Regions from separate parts of the Limosilactobacillus urinaemulieris genome, predicted to be linked through region 1. Evidence: predicted binding sites of a transcription regulator. Region 1 holds the regulator's gene; each other region holds the start of a gene.
What was found. Region 1 encodes HrcA, which represses chaperone genes, less so after heat shock. Its sites were predicted from a motif close to TTAGCACTCNNNNNNNNNGAGTGCTAA; they were not measured.

Region 2: a site for HrcA is predicted at 2,499-2,525, ahead of clpP (ATP-dependent Clp endopeptidase proteolytic subunit ClpP). Genes of this name have one in related genera too.
Region 3: a site for HrcA is predicted at 2,636-2,662, ahead of groES (co-chaperone GroES). Genes of this name have one in related genera too.

Annotation. Positions count from the first base shown of each region.
Region 1 is NZ_CAKOBX010000011.1:41,346-48,904, forward strand. Features, by position in the region: gene dnaK (molecular chaperone DnaK) at 1-209, opposite strand, end outside; gene grpE (nucleotide exchange factor GrpE) at 231-806, opposite strand; gene hrcA (heat-inducible transcriptional repressor HrcA) at 819-1,868, opposite strand; gene MR181_RS08095 (hypothetical protein) at 1,983-2,354, shown strand; gene ribF (riboflavin biosynthesis protein RibF) at 2,442-3,410, opposite strand; gene truB (tRNA pseudouridine(55) synthase TruB) at 3,425-4,324, opposite strand; gene rbfA (30S ribosome-binding factor RbfA) at 4,383-4,748, opposite strand; gene infB (translation initiation factor IF-2) at 4,764-6,971, opposite strand; gene MR181_RS08120 (L7Ae/L30e/S12e/Gadd45 family ribosomal protein) at 6,985-7,296, opposite strand; gene rnpM (RNase P modulator RnpM) at 7,286-7,559, opposite strand, start outside.
Region 2 is NZ_CAKOBX010000001.1:176,431-183,989, reverse strand. Features, by position in the region: gene MR181_RS00885 (gluconeogenesis factor YvcK family protein) at 1-866, shown strand, start outside; gene whiA (DNA-binding protein WhiA) at 880-1,821, shown strand; gene clpP (ATP-dependent Clp endopeptidase proteolytic subunit ClpP) at 1,883-2,476, opposite strand; gene MR181_RS08730 (hypothetical protein) at 3,114-3,245, shown strand; gene gap (type I glyceraldehyde-3-phosphate dehydrogenase) at 4,049-5,062, shown strand; gene MR181_RS00865 (phosphoglycerate kinase) at 5,155-6,366, shown strand; gene tpiA (triose-phosphate isomerase) at 6,436-7,185, shown strand; gene eno (phosphopyruvate hydratase) at 7,274-7,559, shown strand, end outside.
Region 3 is NZ_CAKOBX010000001.1:226,626-234,184, forward strand. Features, by position in the region: gene MR181_RS01020 (YSIRK-type signal peptide-containing protein) at 1-427, opposite strand, end outside; gene groL (chaperonin GroEL) at 631-2,259, opposite strand; gene groES (co-chaperone GroES) at 2,315-2,599, opposite strand; gene MR181_RS01035 (redox-sensing transcriptional repressor Rex) at 2,780-3,436, opposite strand; gene MR181_RS01040 (ABC-F family ATP-binding cassette domain-containing protein) at 3,700-5,652, shown strand; gene proB (glutamate 5-kinase) at 5,876-6,676, shown strand; gene MR181_RS01050 (glutamate-5-semialdehyde dehydrogenase) at 7,110-7,559, shown strand, end outside.

The sequences.
Region 1 (7,559 bases):
TTAATTGATGAAATAGTATTAGGGTTAGTAATTGCTTGACGCTTTGCTACTTCACCAACTTGAGTTTCACCATTCTTAAATGAAACTACAGATGGAGTTGTCCGACTTCCTTCTGGATTTGTAATAATCTTTGGCTCGTTACCTTCCATAACGGCAACGGCGGAATTAGTAGTACCTAAATCAATACCAATAATTTTGTTACTTGCCATTGTTTATTCCCTCTCTTATTTTTATTGTGCAACTACAACCATTGCGGGACGAAGAACCCGATCCTTTAATTGATAGCCGGCCTGGAGTACCTTCACCACTGTTTCGGCCTTCTGATCACCTTCCACCGGTACTGTTTGCACTGCCTGGTGAAGGGTCGGATCAAACGGCTTACCGTCTGCATCAATCTCAGTAATTCCGTGGTCCTTTAATGCACTGATTAAGTGGTCATGAACCATCTGGATCCCCTTCTTTAGCTGCTGACCATTTTCGTCATGAACTTCAATCGTCAGTGCCCGTTTAAGGTTATCCAAAACAGGTAAAACGGACTTGGCTAAATCTTGACCATCATACTTTAGTAGTTGAGCACGCTCTTTCTTAAAGTGGGTAGTCATATTCTGAATTTCTGCTTCAGCCCGCAAATACTTATCGTCCTTCTCATCTAATTGCTGTTGTAAATCTTTAACTTGACTTTCTAATTTTGTCACTTGAGTCTGTAACTCTTTAACATCAAACTGGTCGTTTTTTTCAGAAGCAGCATTTTTACTTTGGTGCTTTGCTTCCTTACCTGTTTGCTTTGCAGCTTTGTCTTCTGCCAATCGACTCGCCTCCTATGAATCGTAGTAATGACGGTAAAAGTTTAAAAGTCGTTTTGCTAGCTCCTGACGGAATGCATTCACTAAACCAATCGTCCGTGAATAAGGCATTCTTGTTGGACCTAGTACCGCAATAATGCCCTTACCATATTGGTCAACATCATAAGTTGCCGTGATCAAACTATAATTATCTAAGGCCTTATCTTTAGAAATCTCAGAACCAATTTTAACGTTTACCCCATCATCAGAAACATTTGAATCTAATAGATGCGACAATTGATCGTTATGGTCAAGCAAACTATACAGTGTCTGTAAGTCAACCGAATCATGCTTTTCTGAGAAATCTAAGAGATTTAACCGGCCGCCAACAAAGAATTGCTCACGTGCTGCCCTTGACACGACACTATCAAACAGATCCAAAAAGCCATCTGCACTTTGCATATAGTGCATCACCCGAAGCGGAATATCATCATTCAGTCGTTTCATCACGTTAGCTAATGGCTGCCCCACTAGCTGGTCATTAATCATCCGAATAACGGCCTGAAGAGCATCTGTATCGTAATTTCGTGGTAACGTAAATGCCTGACTTTCGACATCACCGCTATCAGTGACTAAAATGGCGATTACCTTTCGATTACCTAACGGAACAACCCGAAAGCCGCTCAACCGGACATCGGCTTGTTCGGGCTTCAGTGTAAAGGCTGTATAGGAAGTAAGATCAGATAAAATATCAGCCGAGTGCGAAATGATCTCATCAATCTTTTGAAAACTTGTTCCTAGTGAATTTTGGATTACTACTAAATCATTGTCAGTAATAACCTCTGGATCAAGCAAATGGTCAACATAATAACGGTAACCCTTTTTAGAAGGTACCCGTCCTGAAGATGAGTGCTCTTTGGTAACAAAACCAACTTCTTCAAGAACCCCCATTTCATTTCGAACCGTAGCAGAGCTCACCTTAAAAGGCAACTGTTCTGCCAGGTGTTTTGACCCAACAGGTTGACCTGTTGCGGTATATTGACGTACAATCGCTTGCAGGATCTTGTTTTGACGCTGTGTTAGCATTTGTATCACTTCCCCTTTTAGCACTCTATAGGGTTAAGTGCTAAACACATGTATAATATAACAATCTGAATAGTAAAAGTCAAGAAACGTCAAATAAAATCTAGGAGTTTTTTAATGAAACATAAGAAGCAACGATTTATTCAGCCAAGTGGTCCCGAAGATGCTATGCGAATTATTCAGAAGCTCTTCAATAGTTACAGGAACGCCCCCTTAACAAGGGAGCTGCTTGACTATCATAATAATTTGATTAATCGGTTACAGACTGATATTCACGATGCCGTAATAAAAGCTAATAACGAGCATCTCAGTAAAGATCTTGATGAAATGATAGAGATCATGCGTCGCTGGGTTTCAATTCGCCTATCGAACCGCCCGTTCAACGCTAAAATGCGCCACTTCAAGTTAGTTACGGACGGCGGCACAAAGTTTAAGCGCCATATTCATAAAATTAATCAATCAACCAATCATCGGGCAAGTCGTCATTGATAAAGGAAAAAGACCGGAAAAGCAAAATGCTTCTCTGGCCTTTTCTATAATTAACGGTTTCTCAACTTCCAAACTCAATTGAAAGAATTAAATTAATAGTTGTTGTATGTCAGGAGTAATTTTTTGTAAATTCTGGCGGGCTAACTGTTCATCCTGCCTCATCTGGACAACAAGTTCGTCAGCACCACTAAATTTCATTTCACCACGTTGATAATAAAACCACCGAACCCTGACTTCTTCACCGTATACCAGCTGATCAAAGTCAAAAAGGTATATTTCAACAGTAAGACTATTTTGATCACCAAAAGTAATGTTATGACCGACACTTGCCATCCCACCATACCATTTTTGACCAATCTGCACTTGAACAGTGTATACGCCAATACCAGGAAGACGTTCACCTTCAGGAGTTTCAACGTTAATTGTAGGGAAGCCCAGTGTTCGTCCTCGTGCCAAACCATGAACAACGATTCCCGTTGTCGTGTAATAATAACCGAGCATCTGATTAGCCAGCTCAACATCCCCCCGATCGATAGCTTTACGAATAACCCGTGAACCAATCTTATGGTTGCCATTACCGGTAAACTTGGGAACCGTAATTACGTTAAATCGGTCGTTAGCATACTCCGGCAAACGCGCCATTGTTGCCACCGCAGCTTTACCGTAAGTATGATCAAAGCCCGCCACCACAATTTTGGCGTGAAATCCAATTAAATATTGATCAACGAATTCTTGTGGTGAGAGACTCGCAAATGAAGAAGTAAAGCTAACTAAATATACCAAATCAACCCCTAATTGTTTTAGAAGATTTAACTTTCGTGGCGTTGTTGACAGATATTTAAAACCACCAGGATATTGTTGATAAACGATTCCAGGCGCATGATCATAAGTTAATACCGCTAGCGGGAGGCCTTCCCGTTCAGCAACCCTTTTGGCAGTATTAATCACTTGTTGGTGACCACGATGAACACCATCGAAGAAGCCCATTGCGAGCACTACTGGACCAGCAGGCACTAACTCTTTCTGCAATGGGTGGTGGATCCTTATTACTTCCACTTGTTCTTCCTCCTTCACTTTACAGAGAACATCTTTGTTGGTTTATATCCTTGAGCAGTTAAGTGGTATAGTGCCTTAGTCGACCCATCATATTTCAGGACCACATCACTTGCCACCGTTTGTAGCTCATCTTTCTTAAGCCAACCCCCATGCTGAACAGAATGCCATTGTGCCGGAGTTAATTCTACTGCTGGATATTCTTTTAATGCATAATCAATTGGGTAAAGATGCCGGTTGATTGTTTGGTGAGCTACCGCATCTTGAATATCGTTCAGGCTCAACGTTTGATCAAGTGTAAAGCCGCCACTTTCAAGTCGGGTTAGCCATTTCATCGCACCAGGATAGCCAAGTGAGCGCGCTAAATCAACGACAAGTGTTCTAATATAAGTTCCCTTACTACACTTTACCTTAAAATAAACGTGTTGTTCTTGGTGTATTGGATCATATTCGTTCCGACACATTATAAAACTACTAATTATTGCCTTCCGTCGTGGGCGTTCCACAATTTCACCAGCACGAGCATATTCATAAAGACGTTTACCATTTACCTTGACGGCAGAGTACATTGGCGGAATTTGAATAATTTCTCCCGTCATTTTCTGCATTGCTGTCTTAATTAGTTCACTACTAATTGACGCTTCAACTGGCTTAGTTTCAATCACTTCGCCGTCAAAATCTTCAGTCGTTGTTGCTTTCCCAATTACTAGTTCTCCCTGATATTCTTTACCAGACTGCATCAAATATTCTACCACTTTAGTCGCATTACCGACACAAATTGGTAATACACCATCAACAGACGGATCCAACGTCCCTGAATGGCCAATTTTCTTAGTTTTTAGTATTCGCCGCAATCGACTAACACAATCAAAGCTTGTCATTCCACGTTCTTTATACAAGGGAATAATTCCATCCATATAATTCTCTCCATAAAAAAACGAACTAAGAGATAGCTCCCAGCTCGTTCATCCTTAATTACTTATCTTGTTCTTGCTGGTGAAGCTTATTGATCAGTTGATCAATCCGACTTCCGTAGGCAATTGACTTATCTCGTTCAAATTTAATTTCAGGTGTTTTGAAAATATTCAACCGTGCACCTAATTCACTCCGAATTAAACCAGTTGCCTTATCCAAACCAGCTTGAACTTTTTCCATATCAGAAGCTTTATCGGACAAGATACTGTAGTAAATTGTTGCTTGTTGAAGATCGCCAGTAACATCTACACCAGTAATGGTTACTCCTTGTACGCGAGGATCACGAACCCGCTTTAAGAGAATATCGTCAACTTCACGTTGAATTTCTTGAGCTAACCGATCAACACGATATTGCTTATTAGGCATTTTATTCACCTCGGTTTACTTAACTGGTACTTCCTTCATTTGGTAAGCTTCAATAACATCATTTTCCTTAATGTCATTGTAATTTTGAATTGTCAAACCACATTCAAAGCCAGCCTTAACTTCCTTAACATCATCCTTGAACCGTTTCAAACTACCAAGTTCACCGCTATAAACGACAATCCCGTCACGAACAAGCCGAACCTTGGAATCACGGGTAATCTTACCAGAAGTTACCATTCCCCCAGCAATTGTCCCAACCTTGGAAGCCTTGTAGATTTGCCGTACTTCAACTTGACCAATAGTTTCTTCTTTATAAACTGGTTCAAGCATCCCCTTCATTGCGTCTTCAACTTCTTCAATTGCGTTGTAGATCACCTGGTGGAGACGAATATCAATTTTATTTGAATCAGCTAATGACTTAGCAAGCGAAGTTGGCCGCACATTGAACCCAATAATAACGGCATTAGAAGCTTCAGCTAATGTTACATCGGATTCATTAATTGCGCCAACAGCTTGGTGAATTATATCAACCCGAACACCATCAACCTTAATCTTTTGAAGACTTTGACTAAGTGCTTCTACTGAACCTTGAACATCGGCCTTAATGATTAATGGGAGAGTCTTCATTTGCCCCTTCTTCATCGTATCAAATAAGTTATCCAATGTAACGTGAGAAGTCCGTTTCCGTTCCTCTTCTTGGGCTTGTTCTGCACGCTTCTCACCAGCAGCACGAGCAGTCTTTTCATCGTCAAAGACAACAAAGCGGTCCCCTGCTTCCGGAACAGAATTAAGTCCGGTAATCTCGACAGGAGTTGATGGGGTTGCTTCCTTAATCCGCCGACCATTTTCGTTTGTCATCGTCCGAACACGGCCATAAGTGTTTCCAACAACAATTGGGTCACCAACATGCAAAGTTCCTTGTTGTACCAGAACGGTAGCAACAGATCCCTTACCTTGATCGAGTCGTGCTTCAACAACGGAACCAGCAGCATTTTGGTCTGGGTTAGCCTTCAATTCCATCATTTCAGCTTGGAGTTGAATCATATCAAGCAATTCATCAATGTTCTTCCCAAACTTAGCTGAGATGTTAACAAAGATTGTGTCACCACCCCAGTCTTCTGGAATCAAGTTGTACTTAGCCAATTCCTCAATTACCCGTTCTGGATTAGCACCTGGCTTATCAATCTTGTTAACCGCAACAATAATTGGTGTTTTAGCGGCTTGGGCGTGGTGAATAGCTTCAACGGTTTGAGGCATAACACCATCATCTGCGGCAACAACCAATACGGTAATATCAGTGATATTAGCTCCCCGAGCACGCATTTCAGTAAAGGCAGCGTGTCCTGGCGTATCCAAGAATGTAATTAGATCATCCTTGTAATGAACTTGGTAAGCACCGATTTCCTGAGTAATTCCCCCAGCTTCATGTTCAGTAACATGTGAGTGACGAAGCTTATCAAGTAACGTAGTCTTACCATGGTCAACGTGCCCCATAACCGTAACAACTGGCGGACGAGAAACTAAGTGATCCGTATTGTTTTGCTCTTCTTCAAACATCTTATCGATATCTGAAATGTCTTCTTCAACCTTTTCCTTAGCTTCAATGCCGTAATCAGTTGCCAACAATTCGATCGTATCTTTATCTAAGGATTGGTTTTGATTAATCATTACACCGAGCATAAAGAGCTTTTTAATAATTTCGGCTGGTGAACGGTGCAAGATTTTTCCAAGATCTTGCGCATTCATTCCCTCGGTATATTCAAGAACATCTGGTAATGGCTTATCCTTTCGCTGAGTAGGTTGTTGATGCTTAACTTCACGAAGGCGACCATTGTTGTTATGTTTCTTGTTTCGCTTTTTGTTTTTCTTGTTGAATCGCTTACCCTTTCGACCAGATTCATTTAAGCTGCCACCAAAGCGACCGTTGTTATCATTTTGATGACGGTTATTGCTTTGGTTTGTTTGCTTAGAGGAATGGTTGTTATCATGATGCTTTTGATCATGATGTTCATTTTTCTTGTTATGGTTAGCCTGCTTTTTTGATTGGTTAGCGTCATTCTTGTTGTTCCCCTTAACAACTTGACGTAACTTTTGTGCTTGATCAGGTGTTACAGATGACATATGGCTTTTAATATCCATCCCTTGATCCTTAGCTACATTTACAAGGCTCTTGCTTGGCATCTTGAGTTCTTTGGCTAATTCATAAATTCGTTCTTTGGCCATGTACTCACGCTCCTTAATTCATCGTTAGTAGTTCCTCAAACTTTCTTGCAAATCCAGATTGCGTTACACAAATAACAGTTCTTGACTGTCCAATTGCTTGACTTAGTTGTTCTTTAGTAAAAAGTGTACAGAGTGGAACCTTGTAAAAGGTACATTTATCCGTAAACTTCTTTAGTGTTGCTGAACCAGCATCCTGAGCTAAGAAAACAAACTGGGCTTTTCCTGTTTGAATTAATTTTAAGACACCGCCTTCGCCACTTTGAATTTGTTTGGCGCGGCGTGCTAATCCGAGTAAGTTTAAAACGGATTGTTGATTATTTTTCATTGTTACCAAATAAAGCTTGTCGTGCTTGAAGGTGATCCGTGTATTGAATCAATTCATCATAAAATGAATCATCCAACTTAACATGAAAAGCCTTTTCAAAGGTTTTTTCTTCCTTTGCCCGCTTAGCGATCTCTACATCTACTGCAATGTATGCGCCCCGACCGGACTTCTTACCGGTTGGATCAAGCGTAACTTCGCCTTCCTTGTTCTTAACTACCCGGATTAATTGTCGCTTCGGCATCATTTCGCCGGTAACAATATCT
Region 2 (7,559 bases), on a different contig from region 1:
GTTCGTCGGGGATCCTTCGAGATTATATTAATGTGGTCCCGCCTGGCGATATTCGAAATGTTCTGGTGGCGCTCTCTGAGTTACCAAAATTACAGAAGGAGATCTTCCAGTACCGTTTCAAAACGACTGACCAATTTTTGGCAGGTCACGCTATTGGTAACCTTATTATTTCCGCGCTTTCGGAAATGCAGGGTGATATTTTTGATGCAGTCCAGGAGCTTTCAGAGATGATGGAGATCCGGGGTCATGTTTTTCCTGTTTCTGATGAACCATTAACGCTGAATGCTGAATTTATGAATGGCTCAATTCTTAGTGGTGAGTCAGAAATTACTAAGGCTCATAAGCAGATTAAACGTGTCTGGGTAACGCCATCAAATGACGATGATGGTCACAAAGCCAAAGCAGTGCCTGAGGTTATTAAGGCAATTGAAAACGCGGATCAAATTGTTTTAGGGCCCGGTAGCCTGTTTACAAGTATTCTGCCAAATTTGATGATTCACGATGTTGCCGAAGCTGTATGCAAAAGCAAGGCAGAAGTAGTCTATATTTGCAACATTATGACACAAAAAGGAGAAACCGATCACTTTACTGACGCCGATCATGTTCGGGTGCTTAACCGTCATCTTGGTGAAAACTTTATTGATACTGTATTAGTTAATATTCAGCCAGTTCCTGATAATTATATTGACTTTAAGGAATGGAATGAAATTTCCCAGCCTGTAGGACATGATTTTCAGGGACTCCGGGAGCAGGGGTGTCGAGTTATTAGTTCCAACTTTTTACAGTTAAAGGATAATGGAGCATTTCATGACCGAGATAAGGTTGTTAATGAGTTAATGAATCGCCTCCATGAAGTTCATGATTAGGAGGTGACTGGCATTGTCCTATGCTAGCGAAGTAAAAAAAGAGCTAACAGCAATTAAGGTCCACCGTGATAATGCTAAAGCAGAGCTAATGGCCTTAATCAGGATGAATGGATCAATCGGGATCAGTAATCATCACCTAGTATTGAATATTCAGACTGAAAATCCCGCCATTGCTCGGCGAATTTATTCATTATTAAAAGACTTTTATCACGTCGAAAGCGAGATTGTTGTCCGGCGGAAGATGAAACTAAAGAAAAATAACCAGTACATTGTTCGTTTGCGTTATTCTGCAGAACGTGTTTTGGATGATTTACAGATCTTACAAGGGATGCAGATCAAAGAACAGGTTCCTGTCGAATTGTTAAAGGATGAGTGGATGGTTCGTTCATATTTACGTGGTGCATTTTTAGCTGGTGGTTCTGTCAATAACCCTGAAACTTCCCGTTATCATCTGGAAATCTATTCTCTCTATGAAGAACATAATGAAATGATTGCCCGAATGATGAATAAGTTTGGCTTAAATGCTCAAACAACTGCTCGACGAAGTGGGTATATTGTTTACCTTAAGGAAGCAGAGAAAATTGCTAATTTTATGTCGCTAATTGGTGCGACTAATTCGATGTTACAATTTGAAAATATTCGAATAGTTCGCGACATGCGTAATTCGGTTAACCGTCTCGTTAACTGTGAGAATGCAAATATGAACAAGATCGCTAATGCTTCAACTAAGCAAATTGAAAATATTAAGCTCATTGAAGCAAGCGTCGGCTTAGAAAGCTTGCCAGATAAGCTACGCGAGATTGCTGAAACGCGACTTGCTCACCAGGAAGTCAGTTTAAAAGAATTAGGCGAACTAGTTCCCGGTGGCCCAATTTCGAAGTCTGGTGTTAATCATCGCTTGCGAAAGTTGAATGCATATGCGGATGAGCTGCGAAACCGAGCACTAGCCAAATAAGTAAGTTTAAACGAAAATAAGCTGAAGGAAATTTTCCTTCAGCTTATTTTCTGATCATTAGTTACTTCAACTTTGAATTATTTTCCATAATTCCGTCAAGCAAACCATAATCAACAGCCTCTTGAGCAGTTAAGTAGTGATCACGTTCGGTATCACGGTTAATCTTTTCGATTGGCTGTCCTGAATTCTTGGCCAGAATTTCGTTAATCATCTTTCGTGTCTTCAAAATTTCAGTAGCAGCAATTTCAATTTCGGTTTGTTGACCTTGAGCACCACCAGATGGTTGGTGAATCAAAACTTGTGAGTGTGGCAAACCAAAACGCTTACCCTTAGCACCTGAGGATACTAGGACACTGGCCATGGAAGCAGCCATCCCGATAACAATAGTTTGAACATCAGACTTGATGAAGTTCATGGTATCGTAAATTGCCATTCCAGATGTAACCACACCACCTGGAGAATTAATGTAAAGGTAAATGTCTTTTGTTGAATCTTGCGCATCTAGGAAAAGAAGTTGCGCAACGATTGAATTAGCCATATCGTCTTCAATTGGACCAGACAACATAATGATCCGATCCTTTAGAAGCCGTGAATAAATGTCATAAGCACGTTCACCACGAGATGATTGCTCAATGACAGTAGGAACTAAATTCATAGTCGATTAGCCTCCCTTATTTTTAGCACTTGTTAGCATCAATTGCTAACTTATGTGAATACTATACTCGTTTGGTCAAAAAAGGTCAAATAATTTGTCACGAAAAATAAAAATGAGACCGGGAGTTTAACGGTCTCATTATTTTATTATGGTCAATTCGTGGTGTTTATACGGCTAAGCATCATTAATGATAGGGGGAGAGGAAATAATGAGCCGCATAGTTGGTATTAATTTAGTGAAGATCCTTAGCAATCAAACTAAGTTCAGTTGCAGCTGATTCCTTATCAAGGGTTGTCCAGTCGGTATTGTTAAATTTAACGAATGCTTTGAATGTATCTTTAGTCATAATAAATTACCTCGTTTTCATATATTGGGCATTTTAATTGGCCCTTCTTTGTTTACGACTATATAGTACCTCCTATTGGTATACTTTGCAAGTCCTTTTATCTATTAATTTTTCTAAAGATATTTTAAAATTGGTCTAGTTTAATTTTTTGAAATTTTTTTACTCTAGGAAATGTTGCTATGATAATCCTGACAAGAGATAGCATTTTATGAAGGGTTGCTTTTTAAATCCATGCCCGGTATAATTGGAACGTTAATTAATTTACGTTTAATATATAAGGAGGCATTTGCTATGCGTAAAGCACACCCATACGGCGTTCAAGGTCGTCGGCCAATTGCTCCTAAGTACAAGCGAGCATTAAAGGAAAAGAAGATTGAAGCTATTCGTAAGTGGGCTAAGGAAAAGCCAGCTGAAGAAAAGTAATTTAATATTGTAATGGTTGACTGAATCTATTTTAGTCAACTTTTTTATTTACTTTATTTAATAATAGGGATCAACCGGAAGTTAACTTTCTTAGAGGAAAGACTGACTGGTATAGGACGATAAATGTTGATGAAATCATTAAACATATAGTAAGAAGCCGAGAAAAAACAAGACGTTTTTTCTCGGCTTCTTACTATTACCAGTAATTTTCGAAACTACTGAGTCTAATTGCGGGAATCCAAATAGGCTCACTTCGTTTCGTAAACCGAGCCTTCGAGTCTAACGCAGCGGTGCAAGCCTATTCGGCTACGAACGACTCTGACGAGTTTATCATCACTCGTCGTTCTAGGTTAGCCCATCAGGCTCTTAAATGGGTTAATTCCCAGTTTCCCTCTATATTAAATATTACTAAAAAAGGAGACTAACAAATTTTGTTAGTCTCCTTATAAAAAATGCGCCCCCCGAGAGTCGAACTCGGATCTCGAGAACCGGAATCTCACGTGCGATCCATTACACTAAGGGCGCGTCAACAAATATTATATTATCTTACTTTAAGCATAATTGCAACAATAAATTTCTATTTTAATAATGATAACGTTTTCACAAGAAAAATAAAACTTTTCAGGCTAATTGGATAGACAAGTTAGTGAAATGTGAGTATTATTAATACCGTAAGGTTGTAATTGCTAAATCATGATCTGGCATAGATGCCTAATATTACTTAGATGTGATTGGTATCGTATGAATGTGATTGAATTAGCAAAGACACTAATTATGTTTTTCCTAAAGGAGGAAATTGCAGTATGACTGTAAAGATTGGTATTAATGGTTTCGGCCGTATTGGTCGTTTGGCATTCCGTCGTATTCACGAACTCAACACTGATGATATTGAAGTTGTTGCTATCAACGACTTGACTTCACCAGAAATGTTGGCTTACTTACTTAAGTACGACTCAACCCAAGGTCGTTTTGATGGCGAAGTTTCATCAACTGACAAGGGTATCGTTGTTGATGGTAAGGAATACCCTGTATACGCAGAACGTGACGCACGTAACATTCCTTGGGTAAAGAACGACGGTGTTGACTTTGTTCTTGAATGTACTGGTTTCTACACTTCTGCAGAAAAGTCACAAGCTCACTTGGATGCCGGCGCAAAGCGTGTTCTTATTTCTGCACCTGCTGGTAACATTCCAACTGTTGTTCCTGGTGTTAACTTGGATACTTTAAAGGCTGATGACAAGATTGTTTCAGCTGGTTCATGCACAACTAGTTGTCTTGCACCAATGGCTTACTGGTTGAACAAGAACTTCGGTATCAAGGTTGGTACTATGACTACTGTTCACGCTTACACTGGTAGCCAAGCTGTTCTTGACCAACCACGTGGTAAGAAGTTCCGTAACAACCGTGCTGCTGCTGTTAACACTATTCCTCACTCAAGTGGTGCTGCTAAGGCTATCGGTCTTGTTATTCCTGAATTGAACGGTAAGCTTTCAGGTCACGCACAACGTGTTGCTGTTCCTGATGGTTCATTAACTGAACTTGTTACTATCATGAACAAGAAGGTTTCTGTTGATGATGTTAACAACGCTATGAAGGAAGCTGCCAAGGATAACCCAGCATTCGGTTACACTGATGACCCAATCGTTTCAACTGATATTATTGGTTCTACTTTTGGTTCTGTATTTGACCCATCACAAACCGAAATCATGGAAGGCGAAGATGGTACTCAATTAGTTAAGACTGTTGCATGGTACGACAACGAAAATGGTTTCACTTGCAACATGATCCGGACTTTGCTTCACTTTGCAAACCTTTAATCCGGAATGCTGAAATATTAGCGGCATAAAAAGGTGGGAGGAGGAGACTCCAACCACCCTTTTTCTTAACAAAGAAGGAGGAAACATAATTTATGGCAAAATTAACTGTTGAAGATTTACCTTTAAGTGGTAAAAAAGTTTTAATGCGGGTTGACTTTAATGTCCCGATTAGTGACGACGGTACTAAGGTTGAAGATGACAACCGGATTGTTGCCGCTTTACCAACTATTAAGTATGTTATCGAACATGGTGGTAAGGCTATTCTGTTCTCACACCTTGGTCGAATTAAGAAGGAAGAAGATAAGCCTGCTAAGTCTTTGAAGGCTGTTGCTGAACGTCTTTCTGAATTACTCGACAAGCCTGTTAAGTTTGTTCCAGTTACTGAAGGTAAGGAACTAGAAGATGCTATTAACGAACTTAAGGATGGCGAAGTATTGCTTGTTCAAAACACTCGTTATGAAGATGTTAAGGATGGCGAATACGTAAAGCGTGAATCCGGTAATGATCCTGAATTAGGTAAGTACTGGGCTTCATTGGGTGATGTTTACGTTAACGATGCATTCGGTACTGCTCACCGGAAGCACGCTTCTAATGTTGGAATTGCTACTAACATGCCAGGTAAGGCTGCTGCCGGTTTCTTGATGGAAAAGGAAATCAAGTTCTTGGGTGATGCAGTTGATAATCCACAACGGCCATTCGTTGCTATTCTTGGTGGTGCTAAGGTATCCGACAAGATTGGCGTTATTGATAACCTTCTTGACAAGGCTGACAAGATTATCATTGGTGGTGGAATGGCTTACACATTCTACGCTGCTAAGGGTATTAAGACTGGTGACTCACTTGTTGAAAAAGACAAGATTGATGTTGCTAAGAAGATCCTTGATAAGGCTGGCGATAAGATCGTCCTTCCAATTGACAACGTTGTAGCTGACAAGTTTGATAATGATGCTAACACTAAGGTTGTTGAAGGCGACATTGACGATGGCTGGATGGCTCTTGATATTGGTCCAAAGTCTGTTGAAGAATTCAAGAATGTTTTGAAGGATGCTAAGACAGTTGTTTGGAATGGACCAATGGGTGTCTTTGAAAAGCCTAACTTTGCTAAGGGAACCCTTGAAGTAGGTAAGTTCCTTGGTACTTTGAATGATGCAACTACGATTGTTGGTGGTGGTGACTCTACCGCTGCTGTTAAGCAATTAGGTGTTGCTGACCAACTCACCCACATTTCTACTGGTGGTGGAGCTTCATTAACCTACCTTGAAGGTAAGACTTTGCCAGGAATTGCTGCAATTTCTGAAAAGTAATATATAATAAAGCGGAATGGTTGAAATTGGACTATTCTGCTTTTTTTGCGGTTTAAAGGAGTGATTTTGATGAGGGTACCAATTATCGCTGGCAATTGGAAAATGCATAAAACGGTGGCTGAATCAGTCGATTTTGTTAAGAAGATAAGGGATCAACTACCGCCGGCGGAACAGTTGGAAACTGCACTAGCGGGACCGACATTATCATTAGTTTCAATGAAAGAAGCTGCTGCAGGCTCTCCGCTGAAAATTGCTGCTGAGAACTGCTATTATAAAAATGAGGGTGCATATACGGGTGAGACCAGTCCATACGCTCTTTATCAAGCAGGAATTCATCATGTCATTCTTGGACATTCGGAGCGCCGGAAGTATTTTCATGAGACTGATGAAATCGTAAATAAAAAAATTAAAGCAGCATTAGCAGACCACCTTTGTCCCATCGTTTGTTGTGACGACACAATGGGGCGACGAACAGCAGGGAAAAAGGTTCATTGGGTTGTAAACCAAATTCTTTACGATGCTAAGGGGCTTTCAAGCGATGAGATTAGGCACGTTACAATTGCTTATGAGCCAAGTTGGGCAATTGGAACTGGTCAAAGTGCTGATCCTGATGAGGCTGAAGAGGGGTGCTACCTAATTCGACAGACGGTAGCTTATATGTACGGGAATGACGTTGCTAATGACGTTCGGATCCTTTACGGAGGAAGCGTAACAACTAGTAATATCAATGCTTTAATGTCAAGTCAGGATATTGATGGGGTCCTCGTTGGTGGTGCGAGCTTGGATCCTGAAACATTTTTAAAATTAGTTAACCACTAAAAGCTTGTTTTTGGTTGCACAAAATAATACAATATTAATGAAATAGCGCGATTGCTATCGAATTTAAGACAGAGGAGAGATTCATCAAATGTCACTTATTACAGATATTTATGCACGTGAAGTTCTTGATTCACGTGGTAACCCTACAGTTGAAGCTGAAGTATATACTGAAGCTGGTGGTGTTGGCCGTGGAATCGTACCTTCAGGTGCCTCAACTGGTGAACACGAAGCCGTTGAATTACGTGACGGTGATAAGAACCGTTTTGGCGGTAAGGGAGTATTAAAGGCCGTTGCTAATGTTAACGACGTTATTGCTAAGGAAATTGTTGGTATGGAAGTTACCGACCAAATTGCAATTGACAAGGCAATGATCA
Region 3 (7,559 bases), on a different contig from region 1:
CTGAATTAATATCAGTCTTATCAGCTGTAAATTCAGTATGTTTTACTTGGCTATTACCATCTTGAGTTTTCTGTTCCTTAACAGCATCCTGCGTAAGTGGTTGTTGTGTCTGAGTTGAATTAAGAGTCGTCGTTTCCGCAGTTGACTTTGATTTCTCCGAATTCTGAGCATTATCGCCTTGCTTATTTGATAAGCTAACCGTCTTTTCAGACTGAATAGCTACCGCTGAAGAGGATGCACTTTCCGAAGAATCCGTTTCAGGCTTAACCGGTGAATTGCTATCAGCGTGGGCTACCGTACTTCCTCCAATAACAATAGTCGTTCCTAGTAAAACTGAAGCAACGCCAACTGTAAGTTTTCTTAATCCGAAACGTTGACGTTGCTTTTCCATTTTACGTAAATATTCTTGAGTATTTCTACTAGACAATGTCCATTTCCTCCCCATTAGCTAACTATCTAATAATTAAAACTATAACTTCAATCGATTTAATTAATTATACGATCAATTTAACCTATTGAAAACTAATTCCAACAACTCAAACGATAAGCAAAAAGACTGCCAGCCCCTCGCTTTTTAACGAAGGACCGACAGTCTTTTAATTAATTAAATTTAATCTGTGATTAGCGGAATTACATCATTCCACCCATTCCAGCACCTGGTTGAGGAGCTGGAGTTTGGTTATCATTTGGGTCTGGCTTGTCAGCAACAACTGCTTCAGTAGTCAACAATAATGCGGATACTGATGCAGCGTTTTGAAGTGCAGAACGTGTAACCTTAGTTGGGTCAACAATTCCGGCTTCAACCATATCTTCAAACTTGCCATCAGCAGCGTTGTAACCGATTCCTGGCTTTTCGCTCTTCAATTGGTTAACAATTACTGAGCCTTCAACACCGGCGTTTTCAGCAATTTGACGAACTGGTGCTTCCAAAGCATCCTTAACGATGTTAACACCAGTAGCTTCATCGCCAGTAGCCTTAATGTCATCTAATGCTGGAAGAACGTTTACTAAGGCAGTACCACCACCAGGAACGAAACCTTCTTGAACAGCAGCCCGGGTAGCATTCAAGGCATCTTCAATCCGGTACTTCTTTTCCTTCAATTCGGTTTCAGTTGCAGCACCAACCTTAACAACAGCAACACCGCCAGAAAGCTTTGCAAGACGTTCTTGAAGCTTTTCCTTGTCAAAGTCAGAAGTTGACTTACTAATTGCTTGCTTAATTTGGTCAACCCGTTCAGTGATTGCTTCCTTGGAGCCCTTACCATCAACAATAGTAGTACTGTCCTTAGTAACGGTTACCTTGTTAGCTTGACCAAGTTGATCAACGGTAGCATCCTTCAAGCTCATTCCTAAGTCATCAGAAATAACAGTACCACCAGTCAAAACAGCGATATCTTGCAATTGAGCCTTCCGCCGGTCACCAAATCCTGGAGCCTTAACAGCAACAACGTTAAAGGTTCCCCGAATCTTGTTCAAAACAAGGGTTGGCAGTGCTTCACCAGTAATGTCATCAGCGATAATTAAGAGTGAACGACCTTCTTGAACAACTGATTGGAGAAGTGGCAAAATGTCTTGAATATTGCTAATCTTCTTGTCAGTAATCAAAATGTATGGGTTATCCAAATCAGCTTCCATCTTATCATTGTCGGTAACCATGTATTGTGACATGTAACCGCGATCGAAGCTCATCCCTTCAACAACGTCAACGCTGGTTTCAACACCACGAGAATCTTCAATAGTGATAACACCATCGTTACCAACCTTTTCCATTGCATCGGCAATCAACTTACCAACTTCTGGGTTAGCAGCTGAAATTGAAGCGATTTGTGCAATGTCGTCCTTGGTCTTAACGTCATGGGACATCTTCTTTAATGCTTCAACAGCAGCTTCAGTAGCCTTGTCAATTCCCCGACGAATACCAACTGGGTTAGCACCAGAAGTAACGTTCTTCATTCCGGCATTAACAATTGCTTGGGTCAAAACAGTAGCAGTGGTAGTACCGTCACCAGCAATGTCATTGGTCTTGGAAGCTACTTCAGAAACAAGCTTAGCACCCATGTTTTCAAAATGATTTTCTAATTCGATGCTCTTAGCGATTGTAACACCATCATTAGTAATGGTTGGTGTGCCATAGCTTTGTTCAAGGACAACGTTCCGTCCCTTTGGTCCCATAGTGGTCTTAACTGTGTCAGCTAATTTATCAACACCGCGAAGCATTGAGCTCCGTGCATCTTCAGAAAACTTAATTTCTTTTGCCATTTTTTTATTCACCTCATATTAATATTAATGCTGTCATCAACTAAACCCTAGCTACTTATTCAACAATAGCAACAAGGTCCTTTTCATGAACAACGAGGTACTTTTCGCCGTCGTATTCAACTTCATTTCCGGCATACTTATCAAAGAGGACGCGATCGCCTTCCTTAACAACTGGTGCTAACTTTTCTCCATTATCTAAAGTCCGTCCAGCACCAACAGCAATTACCTTTCCTGTAGTAGGCTTTTCCTTAACGTTAGAAGCAAGAACAATGCCACCAACAGTCTTTTCTTCTTCTGTTTCTGCTTTAAGAAGAACGCGATCTCCTAATGGTTTTAACACGTTAATCCCTCCATTTTGATAAATTCCATACTCAAATTAGCACTCTCATGTACCAAGTGCTAATTACATTTTCTACTATACCATTTTTAGAGTTGATTGCAACCAATATGCTCTTCAGACGATGCTAACTAAAAAGTCGTCGGTAATTACATCTAGCGTAACTACCGACGATTCTATAATTTAGATTGTTTTCTCATCATGATTATTTTCAGCATAATTCTTGATGAAGTAGATTAACGTTTGGAGTTCATTAGTTAAGTCAATATTTTGCACTTGAACATTCTTTGGAACCGAGAGACGAACTGGCGTAAAGTTCAAAATCCCTTTTACCCCAACGCTAACTAATTGATCCGCAACCTTTTGAGAAGTTGAGCTTGGAACAGTTAAAATCACGGCATCGATCTGCTGTTCCTTAATTTGCTTTTGCATCTCACTTGCTGGGTAAATTGGGATCCCGCTCTTTACAGTATTTGCTAATTCCGGCTTAGTATCGAACGCTGCACTAATCCGCAAGTTAGTATCTTGATGGAAATTATAGTTAAGGAGCGCACTTCCTAATGAGCCGACACCAACAAGGGCCACGTTAGTAAGGGTATCCTGATTTAGGATTCCCTTGAAGAAGTTCAACAGGCTCTCAACATCATAACCATAGCCCCGCTTTCCCAATTCACCAAAATAAGAAAAGTCACGACGGATGGTTGCGGAATCAACCTGAACCGCTTCTGAAAGCTCCGTCGATGAAACTCGTCGCTTATTTGCACTCAATAGTACACTAAGGTAACGGTAATAAATTGGTAAACGTTTTGCCGTTGCCTTAGGAATTTTCTTGGTAACCATTCTTTATTATTCCTCCTACGATTTTTATGTTATTCAACATTAGTGAGCTTAAAATCTTTACTCAATTTTGCTAGTTTGTGAAATCCAATTCTCTTATTATTCTAGCAACAAACTCTCCTATTGTGAACACTCAAACAAAATTATTTTTAAAAAATTTTTCATTTGCTTAATCGTTAACGTAATTTGTAGGTTAAACTTTGTGAAATCAAGGTCAACCAGCGTATAATGGAAAAGTACATCTTTTGAAGAACGAGGTAAACAAAATGATTCTTTTGCAAGCCAATAATGTAATGCGTCGCTTTGGCGCGGATGTCCTCTTTCATGACATCAATCTCCAAATTCAAGAACATGGACGAACTGCCCTTGTCGGTCGTAATGGTGCCGGAAAAACGACCCTATTAAAAATGATTGCCGGAATCACTAGTCCTGATGAAGGGACAATTTCTAAGAGCAAGAACCTGACTATCGGTTACCTAGCCCAGGATCAAGGATTGGACAGCCAAAATAGTATCTGGGCTGAGCTTGACCTAGTGTTTGCTCCCCTCCATAAAATGGAAAAGCAAATTCACCAGTTGGAAGACCAATTAGCTTCACTCGATCCAACAACGAAAGAATTTCAACTAACTACGGAAAAATATTCCCAACTCCAATCCGCTTTCAAGAAACAGGGTGGTTTTGAGTACGAGTCGCGAATGCGGGGAATCTTAAAAGGATTTGGATTTGAAGAGGCTGATTACCAAACCGCGATTAATTCCTTATCTGGGGGACAAAAGACAAAGCTGGCTCTTGCTAAGATCCTTCTGCAGTCTCCTGACCTTTTGATCCTAGATGAACCAACAAACCACTTAGATATGAACGTCCTTGCATGGTTAGAAGATTATCTAAAAAGCTACCAAGGCGCACTCCTTGTTGTTTCTCACGACCGGTACTTCCTTGACCGAGTTGTTTCCGATATTTATGATCTCGATAACCATACATTGCGGCATTATACCGGTAATTACACCCAATTTATGCAACACAAGCAGGAATGGCTTACCGCTGAATGGAAGCACTATGAACAGCAACAAAAGAAGATTGCGAAGCTTGAAGACTTTGTCAATCGCAACATTGTTCGGGCATCAACCACAAAACGTGCTCAAGCGCGCCGGAAACAATTAGAAAAAATGGAACGGCTGGATCGTCCCGAGACTGACGATCGGTCAATCCACTTTCATTTTCACAGTGATAAGGATAGCGGTAATGAAGTCCTGGACGTTGATCACGCAGTTGTTGGTTATAATGATCAAAAGCTTGCCGGGCCACTGTCGTTTTCCGTTCGCAAGCCCCAACGAGTTGGAATCATTGGACCTAACGGAATTGGTAAATCAACCCTGTTAAAGTCAATTTTGGATCGGATTCCACTGGTTAGCGGTTCAATTAAACTAGGCGCTAACTTACAAATTGGTTACTACGATCAGGAACAGCAGCAACTTCATCCCGAAAAATCAGTTTTAAATGAAGTTTGGGACGATCATCCAAACATTCCCGAAAAGGATATTCGCTCTCTCCTTGGTAGTTTTCTCTTTGTTGGTGATGATGTTTATAAACTGGTTCATGACCTTTCCGGTGGAGAAAAGGCCCGGCTAGAATTAACTAAACTTTCTTTTAAACCAATTAACTTCTTAATTCTTGATGAACCAACAAACCACTTAGATATTGATAGTCGTGAAGTCCTTGAAAATGCAATCAACGAATTTTCTGGAACGGTCCTGTTTATTTCCCACGACCGGTACTTTATTAACCAGGTTGCTACGGATGTTCTTGACATGAGTGCTACCGGAATTAAGCATTATGAAGGTGACTATGATGACTACCTTGAAGCCGTTAATAAGGAATTAGCTTCATCTACGAACCAGGATAGCCAACAAGTTAACTCTGCAGCTAAACCAAAGAAATCCAGTGCTCAACAATCTTACCAACAAAGTAAGGAAACCCAGCGTGCTCGGCGAAAGCTTCAGCGCCAAGTTGACAAGTTAGAAAACCAAATGGCTTCCCTTGAGGAACAGTCACAAGCAATTCAAGAACAGATGAGTCAACCAGAAATTGCTACTGACATTGGACAACTTGCGGATTTACAAAAACAACTGAATAAGTTAAATGAGCAATCTGAAGAAGTCGAGTTAGAGTGGACTAATGCAGCTGAAGAATTAGAGAAGTTCGATCAAGAAAATAGTTGACTTTTAGCCAAGAAGAAAGTAAACTGCAATCAAATGATCTAAGTAGGAAGTTCCAGAGAATGGTGGTCACCGGCTGAGAGCCACTTACATAATTCCGAATCCTAATCATTTCTAATCCAACACGTAAATAATATTTTTGAAAAAGAGTAAAGCATGTCTTTGAACGAGGATGGTAACGCCGTAACTGGTGCCTCGACATAGGCATGCTTTTTGTTTAGAAGGGATGGTTAATATGGGAAAGCAACATCAACGCATTGTCGTTAAGGTCGGGACAAGTAGTTTAATCTACCCCAATGGTCAGGTTAATTTACGGACAATTGACCGTCTTGCGTATACCCTCGCAACTTTAAATCATCAGGGTTACGAAATGGTTTTAGTTTCTTCCGGTGCGATTGGTGTTGGCCTTGCCAGTCTCGGCTTGACAAAACGCCCAGCTGAAATCGCCCAGCAACAGGCCCTGGCCGCAATTGGTCAAACCGAGTTAATGCGGATCTATTCCCAACGCTTCTTGGACTACCAGACTAAGGTCGGACAAATACTATTAACCCGCGATGTTCTTGATTATCCGGTTAGCCGACAACATATTCTAAATACAATTGAGACCCTTCTCGGTGATGCAGTCGTACCAATTATCAATGAAAACGATCCAGTTTCAGTTGATGAGCTGGATCACCACACCACTTTCAGTGATAACGACGAACTCTCTGCTCAGGTTGCTACTAAAATTAAGGCCGATCTGCTAATCGTTCTTTCTGATATTGACGCTTTCTACGATCGTGATCCGCATAAATTTACCGATGCACACCCCATTCGTCACGTTAGCGAAATGACCCCGGAATTAGAACAAGCCGCAAGTGGTAGCAGTACCCAATTTGGAACTGGCGGGATGGTTACTAAACTCCGTGCCGCTGCTACTATTATGCAAGCTAACCAACACATGGTTCTTTGCAACGGCCGCGATCCCAAAATTATCTTCCAAATCCTCGACGGTAGCAAAGAAATAGGAACGAGGTTCGGAAAATAGAGTGCCTTCGTCTCAAAGAGTTTCCGGAAGGCTAGCAATTTCTCCTGACGAAGGCGGCTTGCGCCTAGGAAGGAGGTTGCTAGCTCTAGGAAACTCAGGCGAAGCACGTTTCGGCTATGCAGCCTAGAACGTTAGCTCAAGGAAGCTTAGGCTGAACGCATTTCGACTAAGCCGCAGTAGAACGTTAGCTCTAGCAAGTTCCTGGCGAACACATTTCGGCTAGAGTGTGAGCCGCGACGAATTAGCCACCGAGTACTAAGAAATCCCGGACGATGATTGTTTGACAATCAAGGACGGGATAGTTAGACGGAGGTGGCGGTCGCGGCAAACACGTTTCAACTCAGTCGCCTAGAACGTCATCTTGAGGAAGCCCAGACTGAGCAGAGCTTAACCATATAACAGTAGAAAAAACTCAACCAAGGAGGATCATATCATGACATCACTTAATCAAATTGGTCAACAAGCCAAAACTGCCGCACATAAATTAGCACTTCTCGATACTACTACTAAGAATCATGGACTCCAATCAATGGCTAATGCTTTAATTGCCAACCAAGCTACTATTCTTGAAGCTAATAAACAGGATCTAGCAAATGCTAGTGAAATGCCAAAGAAGTTCGTTGATCGTTTAATGCTTAACGAGCAACGGATCACTGATATGGCAAATGGTCTTCGTTCTATCGCCCAGCTTCCTGATCCGACTGCACAAATTGATCGGGGATGGATCAGTGATGATGGTCTTCAAATCATTCAACGACGAGTTCCGCTTGGTGTCATCGGAATTATTTTTGAAGCTCGACCAAACGTTACTGCCGATGCAACTGGCTTAACCTTTAAGAGCGGTAATGCCGTCATTCTTCGTGGCGGTAAAGAAGCCTTACAA